Regions from separate parts of the Rhizobium sp. RSm-3 genome, predicted to be linked through region 1. Evidence: riboswitches for the same ligand, from Rfam matches in the RefSeq annotation. Region 1 holds a riboswitch; each other region holds the start of a gene.
What was found. A riboswitch is a leader RNA that binds a small molecule or an ion and turns the genes downstream of it on or off. The one in region 1 is predicted to bind thiamine pyrophosphate.
Positions count from the first base shown of each region.

Region 1 (4,347 bases):
CCGTCGTCTGCTCGTCGGGAATGCCATAGTCGGAATAGTGGAAGCGGGCGATCTTCCGGTTTTCCAGTTCGGCGGCAACGCCTTCCCAGGTATAGATCTCCAGCGTGAAATCGATCGAGCCATTGTCCAGCGCCTCGTAGGCCGAGGTGCCGAGCGTGACGGTGTTGACCTCGCCTTTGCCGCCATCGTTGCGGATCATCGCGGAGACCAGTGCGCTCTCCCAGGTGCCGCCGAAGCCGCCATAGGTCTTGCCGTCGAGATCCTTGGGGCTCTTGATGTCGTCGCGTCCGCCCTTGAAGATCAGCCGCGCTGTTTCGGTCTGGACGACGCCGTAGACCATCTTCACGTCGCCGCCGGCGGCGCGCTGTGTGATGGCCTCGATCTCGCTGCTGATGCCGAAGTCGGCGACGCCGTTCGACACCAGCGTGCCGGCGCTGGTGTCGGTAAAGGGAAGAATTTCGACATCGAGGCCGGCGGCGGCATAGAAGCCCTTCGCCTTGGCGACATAGATGCCGATATGGTTGGTGTTGGGCGTCCAGTCGAGCGCGATGCGCGCCTTTGCGGGCGCTGACTGGGCGAAGGCGGGGCGGCCGGCAAGGCTTGCCGCGAGGGCGGCGAAGATCGTCTGGCGACGGGTGAGAAGCAGCATGGTGACCTCCTCAGGTCTCTGGAGCATGATGCCGAAAAGTGTGAGCAGTTTTCGGCATCATGCTCTAACTCTTTATATTGGCACAGGATTCAGATTTTAGACCGATCGGCCCAAAATCATCCTGTTCTAGCGGATGAAGCAGGGTTTGCAGGATTTCGGTTTCGATCGCCTGGGCCGCCGGCGAGCCGAGATCGGCAATGCTTCTCGGACGGGGCAGGGGAACGTGGAATTCGCGGATGATACGCGCCGGGCGGGCCGAAAGCACGTAGATACGGTCGGAGAGGAACACGGCCTCGCGGACGTCATGGGTGATCAGCAGCGCCGTCCAGCGGTGTTCGGTCCACATGCCCTGCAGCCATTCCTGGATCTGCGTGCGCGTCAGCGCGTCGAGCGCGCCGAACGGCTCGTCGAGCAGCAGCATGTCCTGGGTCTGGACGACGGTGCGCAACAGGGCGGCGCGCTGGCGCATGCCGCCGGATAATTCGGAGGGATAATGGTGTTCGAAACCGGCAAGGCCGAAGCGTTCGAATAGCGGCGCGACAGTGGCGCGCGCTGCCCGGCGGCTCATGCCCCGCACCTCGAGGCCAAGGGCGGCATTGTCGATGATCCGGCGCCAGGGCATCAGCGCATCGCGCTGCGGCATGAAGGCGAAGGAGTGCGGCGCCTCTTCCAGTGGCGCGCCGTTGAAAAGCACGGTGCCGGAATCGGGCCGAAGCGCCTGCGTCAGCAATCGGAGCACTGTCGATTTTCCGGAGCCGGACGGGCCGACGATCGAAACGAACTCGCCGCTTGCGACGCTGAGCGAAATATCGCCCAGCACCTTCATGCCGTCGAAGGATTTGGCGATATTCCGCAGCTCAACCATTGTATCGCTCATCGGCGCCGCTCCCCGGATGGTTGCCAGGGCATGACAAGGCGCTGGATCAAGAGCGTCAGGCCGAAGAGGCAGAGGGTGAGCACGGCGCTGACAACGACGGCGGCGAGCACCAGATCGGGACGGAAATTATTCTTGGCGTTGAGGATATAGATGCCGAGGCCGCGGGCGGCGCCGGCATATTCGGCAAAGATCGCGCCGACGACGGCATAGGTGATCGAGATCCGCAGGCCGGCGAAGAAATAGGGCAGCGCGGAGGGAAGCCGTGCCAGGCGGAAGATGCGCCAGCGGCTCGCTTTCATCGAGTTCAAAAGTTCGGCGATGTCGCGGTCGGTCGATTCATAGCCCTGCAGCAGGGCGACAAGCAGCGGGAAGAAGGTGACGAGCGCCACCAGCAGGATCTTCGGCAAGAGGCCGAAGCCAAACCAGAGGACGACAAGCGGCGCGATCGCCACCAGCGGCAGGGTCTGGCTGGCGATGAAGATCGGCAGCAATGCCCGGCGCATGAAAGGCATGAAATCCATGAGGATCGAAGCGGCGAAGGCGAAGGCAAGCGACAGCGCGAAACCGCCAAGCGTCGCGCCGAGCGTCGGCCAGGTGTTTGATATCAGCGCTTCGCGGTTCAGCCAGCCCTGGATGAGAATGCGCGAAGGCGCCGGCAGGATGGAAGGCTTGATGCCGGAAAGATCGACATAGACCTCCCATGCCGCCAGAAAGGCGAAGCCCGCGAGCAAGGCGGGCATTGCCCGATAGAGAGCGGCGCGGAGCGCTGCAAGACGCGAATGCGAAGGTCGTGGCAGTGTCATCAGCGTTTGATTTCGGTCTCGATGGGCAGCCGGTCGCTATCGGGATCGAGCGCCTTGACGGCATCGAGAATGATGCCGACGAGGTTGCCTGATATCGGATAGACTGACACTTCTGCGCTTGAGAACATCTGAACCTCGCTCCGCTGGCATTACCCAGATCAGCTTTGAAGGGTCCAGAGGCTTGCGCCTCACATCTCAGCCCCGGCGATACGGAGCTCCCCTGTATTTCGGCGGAAACTACCACCCGGGTTTTCTTCCCGCAACCGCAAAATTGCGAACCGGTCCGTCCAGTCGGAATGGATCTGATCTCAGGGAAACACCCGAGCGGAAGTCCCGCTCGGGTGTTCCTCGGTGGGCCCGTACCTGCCGGGAACGGGACCGCAGCTTGCTGCCTCAGGCGGCGATGTCGGCGTGCGCAAGGCGTCCGCGCTGGCGGGCGCCCGATCGGGCTTTACGATTGCAGGAGCAAGGGTTATAAAACCTCAACTAATATTGAGGTCAAGAGACATGGATCGGATTCCGGCAGCGCAGCCCGGCAAACTGCTGACGGTCGGTGAGGTGGCTGAGCGCAGCGGTCTTGCCGTTTCGGCGCTGCATTTCTACGAGACAAAGGGTTTGATCTCGAGCATCCGCTCCCGCGGCAACCAGCGGCGCTACGGGCGCGACGTACTTCGCCGCCTCGGCATCATTAAGGTGGCGCAGCGTGTCGGCATTCCGCTTGTGGAAATCCAGGCGGCGTTCCACTCGCTGCCGCAGGGGCGCACGCCGACGGCCGCGGACTGGCAGACGTTGTCGGCACGATGGAAGGACGATCTCGACGCGCGAATCGGCCAGCTCAGCCTGTTGCGCGACCGCCTGGCCGGCTGCATCGGCTGCGGCTGTCTGTCGATCGAAAGCTGTCCGCTGCGCAATCCCTGCGACCGGCTCGGCAAGGAAGGGCCGGGTGCGCGGCTGCTGCAGACCGAAAACTAGCCTTCGGGAGAGCCAAGTCTCTCCGGGAGAGCCAAGTCTTTCCGGGAGAGCCAAGTCTCTCCCGGAAAGATCGATGTCTGCCTTTCTTTCGGTCGCGGTGCTCATATGTTAAGGGCGAGTGACGCAACCGAGGAGGACGGCTTCGTGTTTCATCCAAGACTGTTTGAAAATCGCAATGTCGTCGTCACCGGCGCCGGCCGCGGCATCGGCCTGGAAGTCGCTCGGCAGTTTCTGGATTGCGGCGCGAAGGTCATCGTTCACACCGGGCGCAAGCCGGGGCGAGACCTGCCGGATTTCCTGCTGACGGCTGAATCGGAAAGACGGGCGCTGCTGCTGCATGCCGATTTCTCCGCCGCCGGCGGGGCGGCGCAATTTGCCGAAGATGTTCTCGCATTCTTCGACAAGGTGCATGTGCTCGTCAACAATGCCGGCACCATGCTCGGCCGTTTTCCGGCTGCGACGCTGACCGACGCGGAATATGAGGCGGTCATCCGGCTCAACCAGACATCGGTGGTGGCGCTGACGCGCGCCTTGCTGCCGGCATTGAAGGCGGCCGAGGGTGCTGCCGTCGTCAACACAGTTTCGATCTCGGCGCTGACCGGCGGCAGCCCCGGCTCCTCAATCTATTCGGCCTCGAAAGCCTTCGTTGCGACCTATTCGAAGGCGCTTGCCCGCGAGCTTGCCCCGGACGGCATCCGCGTCAACTGCGTCTCGCCGGGAACGATCGAGACGGATTTCCACGAGCGCTATTCCTCCAGGGAAAAACTGGAGCAGACCCGGAAATCCATCCCGTTGCAGCGGCTCGGCACGGCGGAGGATTGCGCTCCCGCCTATCTGTTCCTGGCAGCTCCCTTGCTGTCGGGATACATCACCGGCCAGGTGATCGAGATCAATGGCGGACAGCTTATCTGCTGATTTACTTGGACCTTTTTTGGCATTTCATCACTATTGACCAATTCGCTTGTGCGAATATGCTATTGTGCTGATCTACCACACCGCCTCCCTTCCGAGATATCGAATGCCGTTGCCTAAACCGGAGCCGGGGA
Region 1 covers NZ_MAWZ01000060.1:128,806-133,152, reverse strand. Annotated here, with positions in the region: gene BBJ66_RS32100 (ABC transporter substrate-binding protein) at 1-649, opposite strand, end outside; gene BBJ66_RS32095 (ABC transporter ATP-binding protein) at 714-1,526, opposite strand; gene BBJ66_RS32090 (ABC transporter permease) at 1,523-2,329, opposite strand; partial or broken gene BBJ66_RS35725 (YkoF family thiamine/hydroxymethylpyrimidine-binding protein) at 2,341-2,457, opposite strand; TPP riboswitch at 2,448-2,561, opposite strand; gene soxR (redox-sensitive transcriptional activator SoxR) at 2,837-3,301, shown strand; gene BBJ66_RS32080 (SDR family NAD(P)-dependent oxidoreductase) at 3,446-4,216, shown strand; gene BBJ66_RS32075 (ArsR/SmtB family transcription factor) at 4,320-4,347, shown strand, end outside.

Region 2 (4,347 bases), on a different contig from region 1:
GGTTTACCCTGAGCCGTATAAATCGTTACAGTTGGCGCGTTTTTATCATATTGGGAGCTCGACATGACGTTTTTCATTGCCTGTTCCGCAGTCCCGCGGCTCAGATTGGCGGCGCGGCCATCAATCACAATCGAAGCCCCTGAGTCCTGGCGAGTATTCGAGATAATTTTATCTAGGACAGAAGCTTCGTGACCCTGCTCGTCGCGCTCGGCGTCAAGTCCACTCCTCAGAGCCGTCGTCCGCTATCCACACGACTCCAGCAGGGCACTCCTCGCGAAAGAACCAAAGACTTTCCTCAAAAATCTTTGCATCCTCCGACACTTTATCAAAGTCGTCGGTCAGCTTCGGTCCGGATGAATTTGTCTCCGCTCTTCCGAACACCATTTCCCGAGGAAGGTCTGTCCTGGGATCGGCTTGCCGACGCCCGCCGAATGCGGGTTGGTCGGCGGCGTAAGGACGGCGCCACTGAGCCCCGAATTGACATTGAACAGCGCGCCGCCGGCCTTGATGTTGGCGTCGCCGATCGCCTAGACGGAACTGACGATCGTCGTGCCGTTGGCCATGACCAGCCGGGCGTGCCGAGGGTGACCTAGATGTTCAGCAAAGATGCATCCAGGAGTGCGCGGTGCTCAAACCCCTGCCTACGGAACTGACAGATTAAAAAACCTCCTGGCGGAGCAATTCAAAGTCTTCGACGTTAGTCATTAGTGCGATCAGTTCTGACGGTCTATCCGTGGAGTTTATATAAAAAAGGAGGGGATAGCTGACAAAATCCTGCTCTACAGGATCGCCATCAAATGGATCAATATTCTTTTTTAAAACGAATTGCTCTTCGCCTCCCGCGCCAAAGACATAATAAACCCCGGCCTGATAAAAACTATCTCGCTCGGTGAAGAAAAATCCAAACACCGATTCTACTGCAGCCTTTGCTTCTGCAAGTGAATTCTTTCGTATTCCATACAATATAAAGCTTGGCATAATACATTATTACTCCGGAAAGAATATACCAGGAGACCTGTTCGTCGCTGCGGTCGATGTGCCATAGATCATAAAATTAACCTCACGTCCTGTCTGCACATTAAGCTTGCTTGCCAGGTCACTCAGTCCGAGAGCTGCGAGATCACGGCCACTTAGCGGTCCCGTCCTTGTGCCAGAACTCCTAAGGCCAATCCCCAGAGACTGCGCGCGCTGTAACAGCCCAGGGCTTACTACAGCAATGTCAAAGTCGCTAATCCGACCGACGTCAAACGCTTCACCGGTCGAGTAGCTTCGGCCAGTTACAGCACTCCCCTGAAGGATTGTCTGAACATTGTCATAACCAGCGCGAGCAAACCCCGCCCTTATATCACGGCCCAACGTCGCAAATTCACCCGTACTAGCACAACGCGCAACTTACGCGAAGCTGGTCATCTGCTCGTTATCATTGAAAATACGACACATAAACGGATAGGATGAATATTTCTGGATCTGCGGAAATCCATGAAAGCCTGAGGAAGATGAGCTGCACTCATTTTAAACAAGAGACCTTTCGAGACGCCTGCATCTTTCCCGATCCCGCACAGAAATACGGAGATGTATTTCAGAAATTCCTTACACCCGCGGTTGCTGCTCCTATTCTTCTCGGAAAGGAAAGGACAACCGAATGGCGAAACCGCAGTGGCCGACGCAGCCCGGGACGGAATCTGCGGGGCGGCATTCGGGAAAACCTGATCAAGACCCGAATCGACGGCAAGCTCTCGGCCTTCGTAAAGCCCGGACTGACCGTCGAGGACGATAGCGTGCCCGCCGCGGACTTCACGCGCTGCGCCGTCGCAGCACTGTCATTTTCGAGATGACATCCGCCCCGTTCTCTGCGAAAAAGAGCGCGATGAGAGACAGGGGCGTTCGTCGACAGACGGGCTGAGAAGCACCCTTCGAACCTGAACCGGATAATGCCGGCGGAGGGAGTCGCTCGGGGTCGCGGTTCGCCGCACGAATTACCCCGTGCCCGCCCCGCCTGAAAGGGGCCACATATGCAGACCAGGACCACACCAGGAGCCATGCTGAAGGCGATGCGCGAGAAGCCGCCGCTCGTTCAGTGCATCACCAATTACGTCGCCATGAACATCGCCGCCAATGTTCTCCTGGCCGCCGGCGCCTCGCCGGCCATGGTGCATGCGGCTGAGGAAGCCGGCGAATTCGCCGGCATCGCCAACGCGCTGACCGTCAATATCGGCACGCTGTCGACGCAATGGATCGACGGCATGCAGGCGGCGGCAAAGGCGGCGACCTCGGCCGGCAAACCCTGGGTGCTCGATCCGGTCGCCCATTATGCCACGGCGTTCCGCCGCGATGCGGTCGCCGGTCTGCTGGCGCTCAAGCCCACGATCATCCGCGGCAACGCCTCCGAAATCATCGCGCTCGCCGGCGGCGAGAGCAGCGGCCAGGGCGTCGACAGCCGCGATCCGGTCGAGCGGGCCGAAGGTTCGGCGCGATGGCTGGCCGAGCGCCAACAGGCGATCGTCGCCGTCACCGGTGCCGTCGATTTCGTCACCGACGGCCAGCGGGCTGTGCGCATCACAGGCGGATCGACCTTGATGCCGCAGGTTACCGCGCTCGGCTGCTCGCTCACCTGCCTCGTCGGCGCCTTTGCCGCCACGGTGCCCGAGGATATGTTCGGGGCGACGGTCGCCGCCCTTGCAACGTTCGCCATCGCCGGCGAGGAGGCAGCGCTGGGTGCGGCCGGTCCCGGCTCCTTTGCCTGGCGCTTCCTCGACGCGTTGAACGCGCTCGACGCCGAAACGCTCGATGCCAGGGCACGGGTATCGGCGGCATGAAGACTTTCGACCTTTCGCTCTATCTCGTCCTCGATCCCGATCTCTGCGCCGGGATCGGCATGGTCGAGACCGCGCGGCTTGCCGTTGCCGGCGGCGCGACGATGGTGCAGCTGCGCGACAAACATGCCGGCACGGCCGGGATGATCGAGACCGGACGCGCCTTGAAACAGGCGCTTGATGGCACCGGCGCGCTCCTCATCGTCAACGACGATGTCAAGGCGGCGATCGCCATCGGCGCCGACGGGTTGCATATCGGCCAGGAGGATATGGATGCGGTGACAGCGCGGGCGATGATCGGCTCCGACATGATCCTCGGCCTGTCGGTCGAAACCGCGGCGCTTGCCGCTGCCGTCGATCCCGATGTCGTCGACTATACCGGCGTCGGGCCGGTGTTTGCGACACCGACCAAGGCCAACCACAAGCAGCCGATCGGCTTTGACGGTCTTGCCAAGCTGGTGGCGGCTTCGCCGGTGCCCTCGGTTGCGATCGGCGGGCTCAAGGCGGAGCATGTGGCCGAAGTCTTTGCCGCAGGCGCGAGCGGGCTTGCCGTCGTCTCCGCCATCTCAGGCACGCCCGACCCGGAAGCGGCGACGCGCCGCATCGCCGCTGAAATTCGAAAGGCCCGCCCATGATCCGCAACGTCCTCTCCATCGCCGGTTCCGATCCCTCGGGCGGCGCCGGCATCCAGGCCGATCTCAAGGCCTTCTCCGCCCGCGGCGTCTACGGCATGGCGGTGCTGACCGCGCTGACGGCGCAGAACACGCAAGGGGTCACCGGCGTGCATCTGGTGCCGGCTGCATTCGTTGCCGATCAGATCAACGCCGTCTTTGCCGATGTGCGTGTCGATGCCGTCAAGATCGGCATGATCGCCAATGCCGGCATCGCCGAAGCCGTTGCTGGAGCGCTCGCCGCAGCTCTGGCCGAGGGACGCGGCATCCCCATCGTCATCGATCCCGTGATGATCGCCAAGGGCGGCGCCGCCTTGCTGGCACCCGAAGCCGTCGACGTGCTGACCCGCCGGCTGCTGCCGCTCGCGACGCTGCTGACCCCGAACCTGCCTGAGGCCGCCGCCCTGCTGCATCAGCCGGTGGCGACAAACCGCGCCGAGATGGCGGCGCAGGCCGAGCAACTGCGCGCGCTCGGCCCGGCCGCCGTGCTGGTCAAAGGCGGTCATCTCGACAGCGAGGAAAGCCCCGACGTGCTTGCCGCGGCCGATGGTCTGCACTGGTTCGAAGCCCGGCGCGTGCCGACCAAGAACACCCACGGCACCGGCTGCACGCTGTCGAGCGCGCTGGCAGCCGAGCTTGCCAAGGGTGCCTCGGCTGAAGAGGCCGTCGCCATCGCCAAGGATTACCTCGCCGGCGCGGTTGCGGCTTCAGGCAGCCTCAGCGTCGGCTCCGGACACGGCCCGGTGCAGCATTTTCATGCGCTTTGGAAAGCGGCGGGATAAGTGCCTCACGTCGCCGCACGCCTTCATTCAAAACGGCTCGGGCTCCCCGGGCCGTTTTTGCATTTTGGACCCACCCTGCAT
Region 2 covers NZ_MAWZ01000057.1:91,973-96,319, reverse strand. Annotated here, with positions in the region: gene BBJ66_RS35930 (DUF596 domain-containing protein) at 214-384, opposite strand; gene BBJ66_RS27685 (hypothetical protein) at 658-978, opposite strand; gene BBJ66_RS27680 (hypothetical protein) at 1,452-1,835, shown strand; TPP riboswitch at 1,867-1,963, shown strand; gene thiM (hydroxyethylthiazole kinase) at 2,013-2,816, shown strand; gene thiE (thiamine phosphate synthase) at 2,813-3,448, shown strand; gene thiD (bifunctional hydroxymethylpyrimidine kinase/phosphomethylpyrimidine kinase) at 3,445-4,266, shown strand.
Region 2: another riboswitch for thiamine pyrophosphate. It lies ahead of thiM (hydroxyethylthiazole kinase); the one in region 1 lies ahead of BBJ66_RS35725 (YkoF family thiamine/hydroxymethylpyrimidine-binding protein).

Region 3 (4,347 bases), on a different contig from region 1:
AAGCATCACCGGCGGGACCATCTCGATCGGCGGAAAGGTCGTCAACAACCTGCCGCCGAAGGATCGCGACATCGCCATGGTCTTTCAGAGCTATGCGCTCTATCCGCATAAAACCGTTGCCGAAAACATGGTCTTTGCGCTCCGTCTGCAGAAGCAGCCTGCCGATATCATCAAGCAGCGGCTGCAGGCGGCGGCCGAAACCCTCGACCTCGTGCCCTATCTCGACCGCTATCCGCGCCAGCTTTCGGGCGGCCAGCGCCAGCGCGTGGCGATGGGACGCGCCATCGTCCGATCGCCGCAGGTTTTCCTGTTCGACGAGCCCTTGTCGAACCTCGACGCCAAGCTGCGCGTGCAGATGCGCAAGGAGATCAAGGAACTGCACCAGCGACTGAGAACCACGACGATCTATGTCACCCACGATCAGGTCGAAGCGATGACCATGGCCGACAAGATCGTGGTCATGCAGGGCGGCAAGGTCGAACAGATCGGCACGCCGCTGGAACTCTACGATCGTCCCCGCAATACATTCGTGGCGGCCTTTATCGGCTCACCGTCGATGAATCTGCTGAAAGGCCGTTACAAGGCCGATGGTGCGATCTTCGTCACCGAGACCGGTGACGAGATCGCGCTCGGCTTTAACCCGCAGGCGTCCGACGGGCAGACCGTGCTTCTCGGCGTGCGGCCTGAACACCTTTCGCTCAGCCAAAGCGGCCTCGACACGACGGTCAGCGTCACCGAACCCACCGGCCATGAGACGATGGTCTTCCTGCGCTACGGGTCCGGCGAGCTTGTCGCGGTGCTTTCCGACCGTCACGACTTTGAGCCGGGCCAGGTCGCGACCATCGCCGCTCGGCCAGGGAAGCTTCATCTTTTCGATGCGGAATCCGGCAAGACATTGCGACCGGATTGAGCGGGCATCGCTTCAGAAGAGCCGCCGAACGTTTAGTGGCGGGTCAGTTCAATTTCAGCTCCAACATCAATTGTGCTGGAAGATCGATCGTTATTGTCGATCCGTCGGCTTTGGCAAAGGCCATTTCGCCCTCCTGCCATGCATCATATTGCATGTCGATCCGTATCCCGCCGCGCTCCAGGATAGCCCAGGAGAAATCGAGGCCGCCGCCCTTTCGGACGGACCAGCCGGCAGCCCCCAGCGTTTCGATGACCGCTCGCCAGCTTTCTTCCGATATGTCGGACAGACAAATCCGATCAGACATGCGCTCTTTCATCCCACAACGAGATAGGTTCAAAGTGGAATCGCGGTCACGGGGCCAACCGCTACGCACTCGATTTGGAGTAGAGTCCAAGGTTGCCGCCGATGGCGAATCCGCTGCGCTGATAAAATTGCGACAACGCCCCTTCCCGCTGTGAGATCAACCAGACGCTGTTGCATCCCTCGATCTTTGCCGTTTCGAAAACGGCCGACAGCAGCGCGGTCCCTATTCCAGTACCCTGCGCCTCAGGCAGGACCGAAAGCTCATCCAGATAAATGACCGGACCGGCATGGCGCCTCTGTCGTATGCCGAGCGCAATCCCCAGCACCTTGCCTCCGTCGATGGCCGCAAGGGCAATGGATTTGGGGGTATCAAGCACGTTGTTTACATTTTCAATGGCCGCTTCAAGCGACCAATTCTCGTTCCACGGAGGTCCCGCATAGGCACTGACCAGCACGCCGGCGGCGCCACTGAGATGTTCTCGCATAAGACGTTCAATCCGAAACGACATAATCCACCTGACGTTGAGTGAAATGACATGTGCCGCAGTTCGGCCAGTAACGCAACCGGGTTCCGAAACGCACGATATAAGCGGGACGGCAAAGCTCTTAAGCTTGACACGCTCACCGACGGCGCTTTACGACTATCCGCATTCACCAGGGGGGTCCCGGCAAGGGGCTGAGATACTGCTGGACAATACGGCTTTGCCGGTTGTGGCGCAGTGACCCGTTGAACCTGATCCAGTTCATACTGGCGTAGGGACGGTGCAAGCGCTCGAAGGCTTCGGATTCACGCGTGGAATCCATGCCGGCGTCTTTCCATCATTCCGGCTGATTGACTGGGTCTCCAACCACCACTTGGAGCCTCAAACCATGACCATTGCCGCAAAAATCCTCACCCCGACCGTCACCACCGGCCCGCTGCCCGCCTCGCGGAAGATCCATATTGCGGGAGATATCCACAGTAATATCCGCGTGCCGATGCGCGAAATCAGCGTTCACCCGACCGCCGGCGAGCCGCCTGTCATCGTCTATGATTCCTCAGGTCCCTACACGATCGAAGGTGCGGAGATCCGCATCGAGCAAGGCCTGCCGCCACTGCGCCGCGACTGGCTGCTGGCCCGCGGCGATATCGAAGCCTATGACGGCCGCCATGTCCGCCCCGAGGATAACGGCTTCGTCAGCGGCGACCGGCTGACGCCGGAATTCCCCGGACGGCGCCAGCCGCTGCGCGCCAAGGACGGCAAAGCCGTCACCCAGCTCGCCTATGCACGCGCCGGCATCATCACGCCGGAGATGGAGTTCATCGCCATTCGCGAGAATCTCGGCCGCAAGGCCAAGGCCGAAGCGCTGGTGCGCGACGGCGAGAGCTTCGGCGCCGATATTCCCGATCACGTCACGCCGGAATTCGTCCGCCGGGAAGTCGCCGCCGGTCGGGCGATCATCCCCGCCAACATCAACCACCCCGAAGCCGAGCCGATGATCATCGGTCGGAATTTTCTGGTGAAGATCAACGCCAATATCGGCAATTCCGCCGTCACCTCATCAATGGCCGAAGAAGTCGAGAAGATGGTCTGGGCCGCCCGCTGGGGCGCCGATACGGTCATGGATCTTTCGACCGGCCGCAACATCCACAATATCCGCGAATGGATCGTCCGCAATTCGCCACTGCCGATCGGCACGGTGCCGCTGTATCAGGCGCTGGAAAAGGTCGGCGGCATCGCCGAGGATCTTACCTGGGAAATTTATCGCGATACGCTGATCGAGCAAGCGGAACAGGGCGTCGACTATTTCACCATCCATGCCGGCGTGCGGCTGCATTACATCCCGCTCACCGTCAACCGCGTCACCGGCATCGTCTCGCGCGGCGGTTCGATTATGGCCAAGTGGTGTCTGCATCATCACCGCGAGAGCTTCCTTTACGAGCATTTCGAAGAGATCTGCGACATCTGCCGGGCCTATGACGTCTCCTTCTCGCTCGGAGACGGCCTGCGTCCGGGTTCGATTGCCGACGCCAACGACGCGGCACAGTTCGCAGAATTGGAAACGCTCGGCGAACTGACCAAGATCGCCTGGGCGAGGGGTTGCCAAGTGATGATCGAGGGCCCCGGCCACGTGCCGATGCACAAGATCAAGGAGAACATGGACAAGCAGCTCGCCGTCTGCGGCGAGGCGCCCTTCTACACGCTGGGACCGCTGACGACCGATATCGCGCCCGGCTACGACCATATCACCTCCGGCATCGGTGCGGCGATGATCGGCTGGTTCGGCACGGCTATGCTCTGCTACGTCACCCCGAAAGAGCATCTCGGCCTGCCCGACCGCAGCGACGTCAAGACCGGCGTCATCACCTATAAGATCGCCGCCCATGCCGCCGACCTCGCCAAGGGCCATCCGGCGGCGCGCCTTCGAGACGACGCGCTGTCGCGGGCGCGTTTCGAATTCCGCTGGGAAGACCAGTTCAACCTGTCGCTCGATCCCGAAACGGCCCGCTCCTTCCACGATGAGACGCTTCCGAAGGAAGCCCACAAGGTGGCGCATTTCTGTTCGATGTGCGGCCCGAAATTTTGCTCCATGCGCATATCGCATGACATCCGCGCCGAAGCGCAGAAGGAGGGGCTGGACGCGATGGCGGCGAAATACCGTGAGGGCGGCGATCTCTATATGCCGATCGAGACCTCCGCGCACGGGGCGGACTGACATGCGCGTGCTTGTCAAAGGGGCCGGCGTCGCCGGCCTCACCGTCGCCCGCGAGCTGCATGCCCGCGGTGCCGATGTCACGGTCTTCGACCCGCACCCGAACTTCGCTCGTGCGGCGTCCTGGCTCGCCGGCGGCATGCTGGCGCCCTGGTGCGAGCGGGAAAGCGCCGATGAGGCGGTGCTGACGGGCGGCCTCGATGCCGCCGATCGCTGGGAAGCGATCCTGCCGGGCAGCACCGTCCGCAACGGCACGCTCGTCGTCGCCTCGACGCGCGACCATGGCGAGCTGAAGCGATTTGCCGGCCGCACGACCGGTTATCAATGGGTTGACGAGAACGATATCGCCGCCCTTGAGCCCGCGCTCGCCACCCGTTTCAGGCACGGCCTGTTCTTCCCAGGTGAGGCGCATCTGGACCCGCGCCAGGCGCTGCGGGCGC
Region 3 covers NZ_MAWZ01000002.1:436,539-440,885, forward strand. Annotated here, with positions in the region: gene BBJ66_RS05230 (ABC transporter ATP-binding protein) at 1-910, shown strand, start outside; gene BBJ66_RS05235 (hypothetical protein) at 954-1,214, opposite strand; gene BBJ66_RS05240 (GNAT family N-acetyltransferase) at 1,276-1,722, opposite strand; TPP riboswitch at 1,860-1,991, shown strand; gene thiC (phosphomethylpyrimidine synthase ThiC) at 2,084-3,910, shown strand; gene thiO (glycine oxidase ThiO) at 3,912-4,347, shown strand, end outside.
Region 3: another riboswitch for thiamine pyrophosphate. It lies ahead of thiC (phosphomethylpyrimidine synthase ThiC); the one in region 1 lies ahead of BBJ66_RS35725 (YkoF family thiamine/hydroxymethylpyrimidine-binding protein).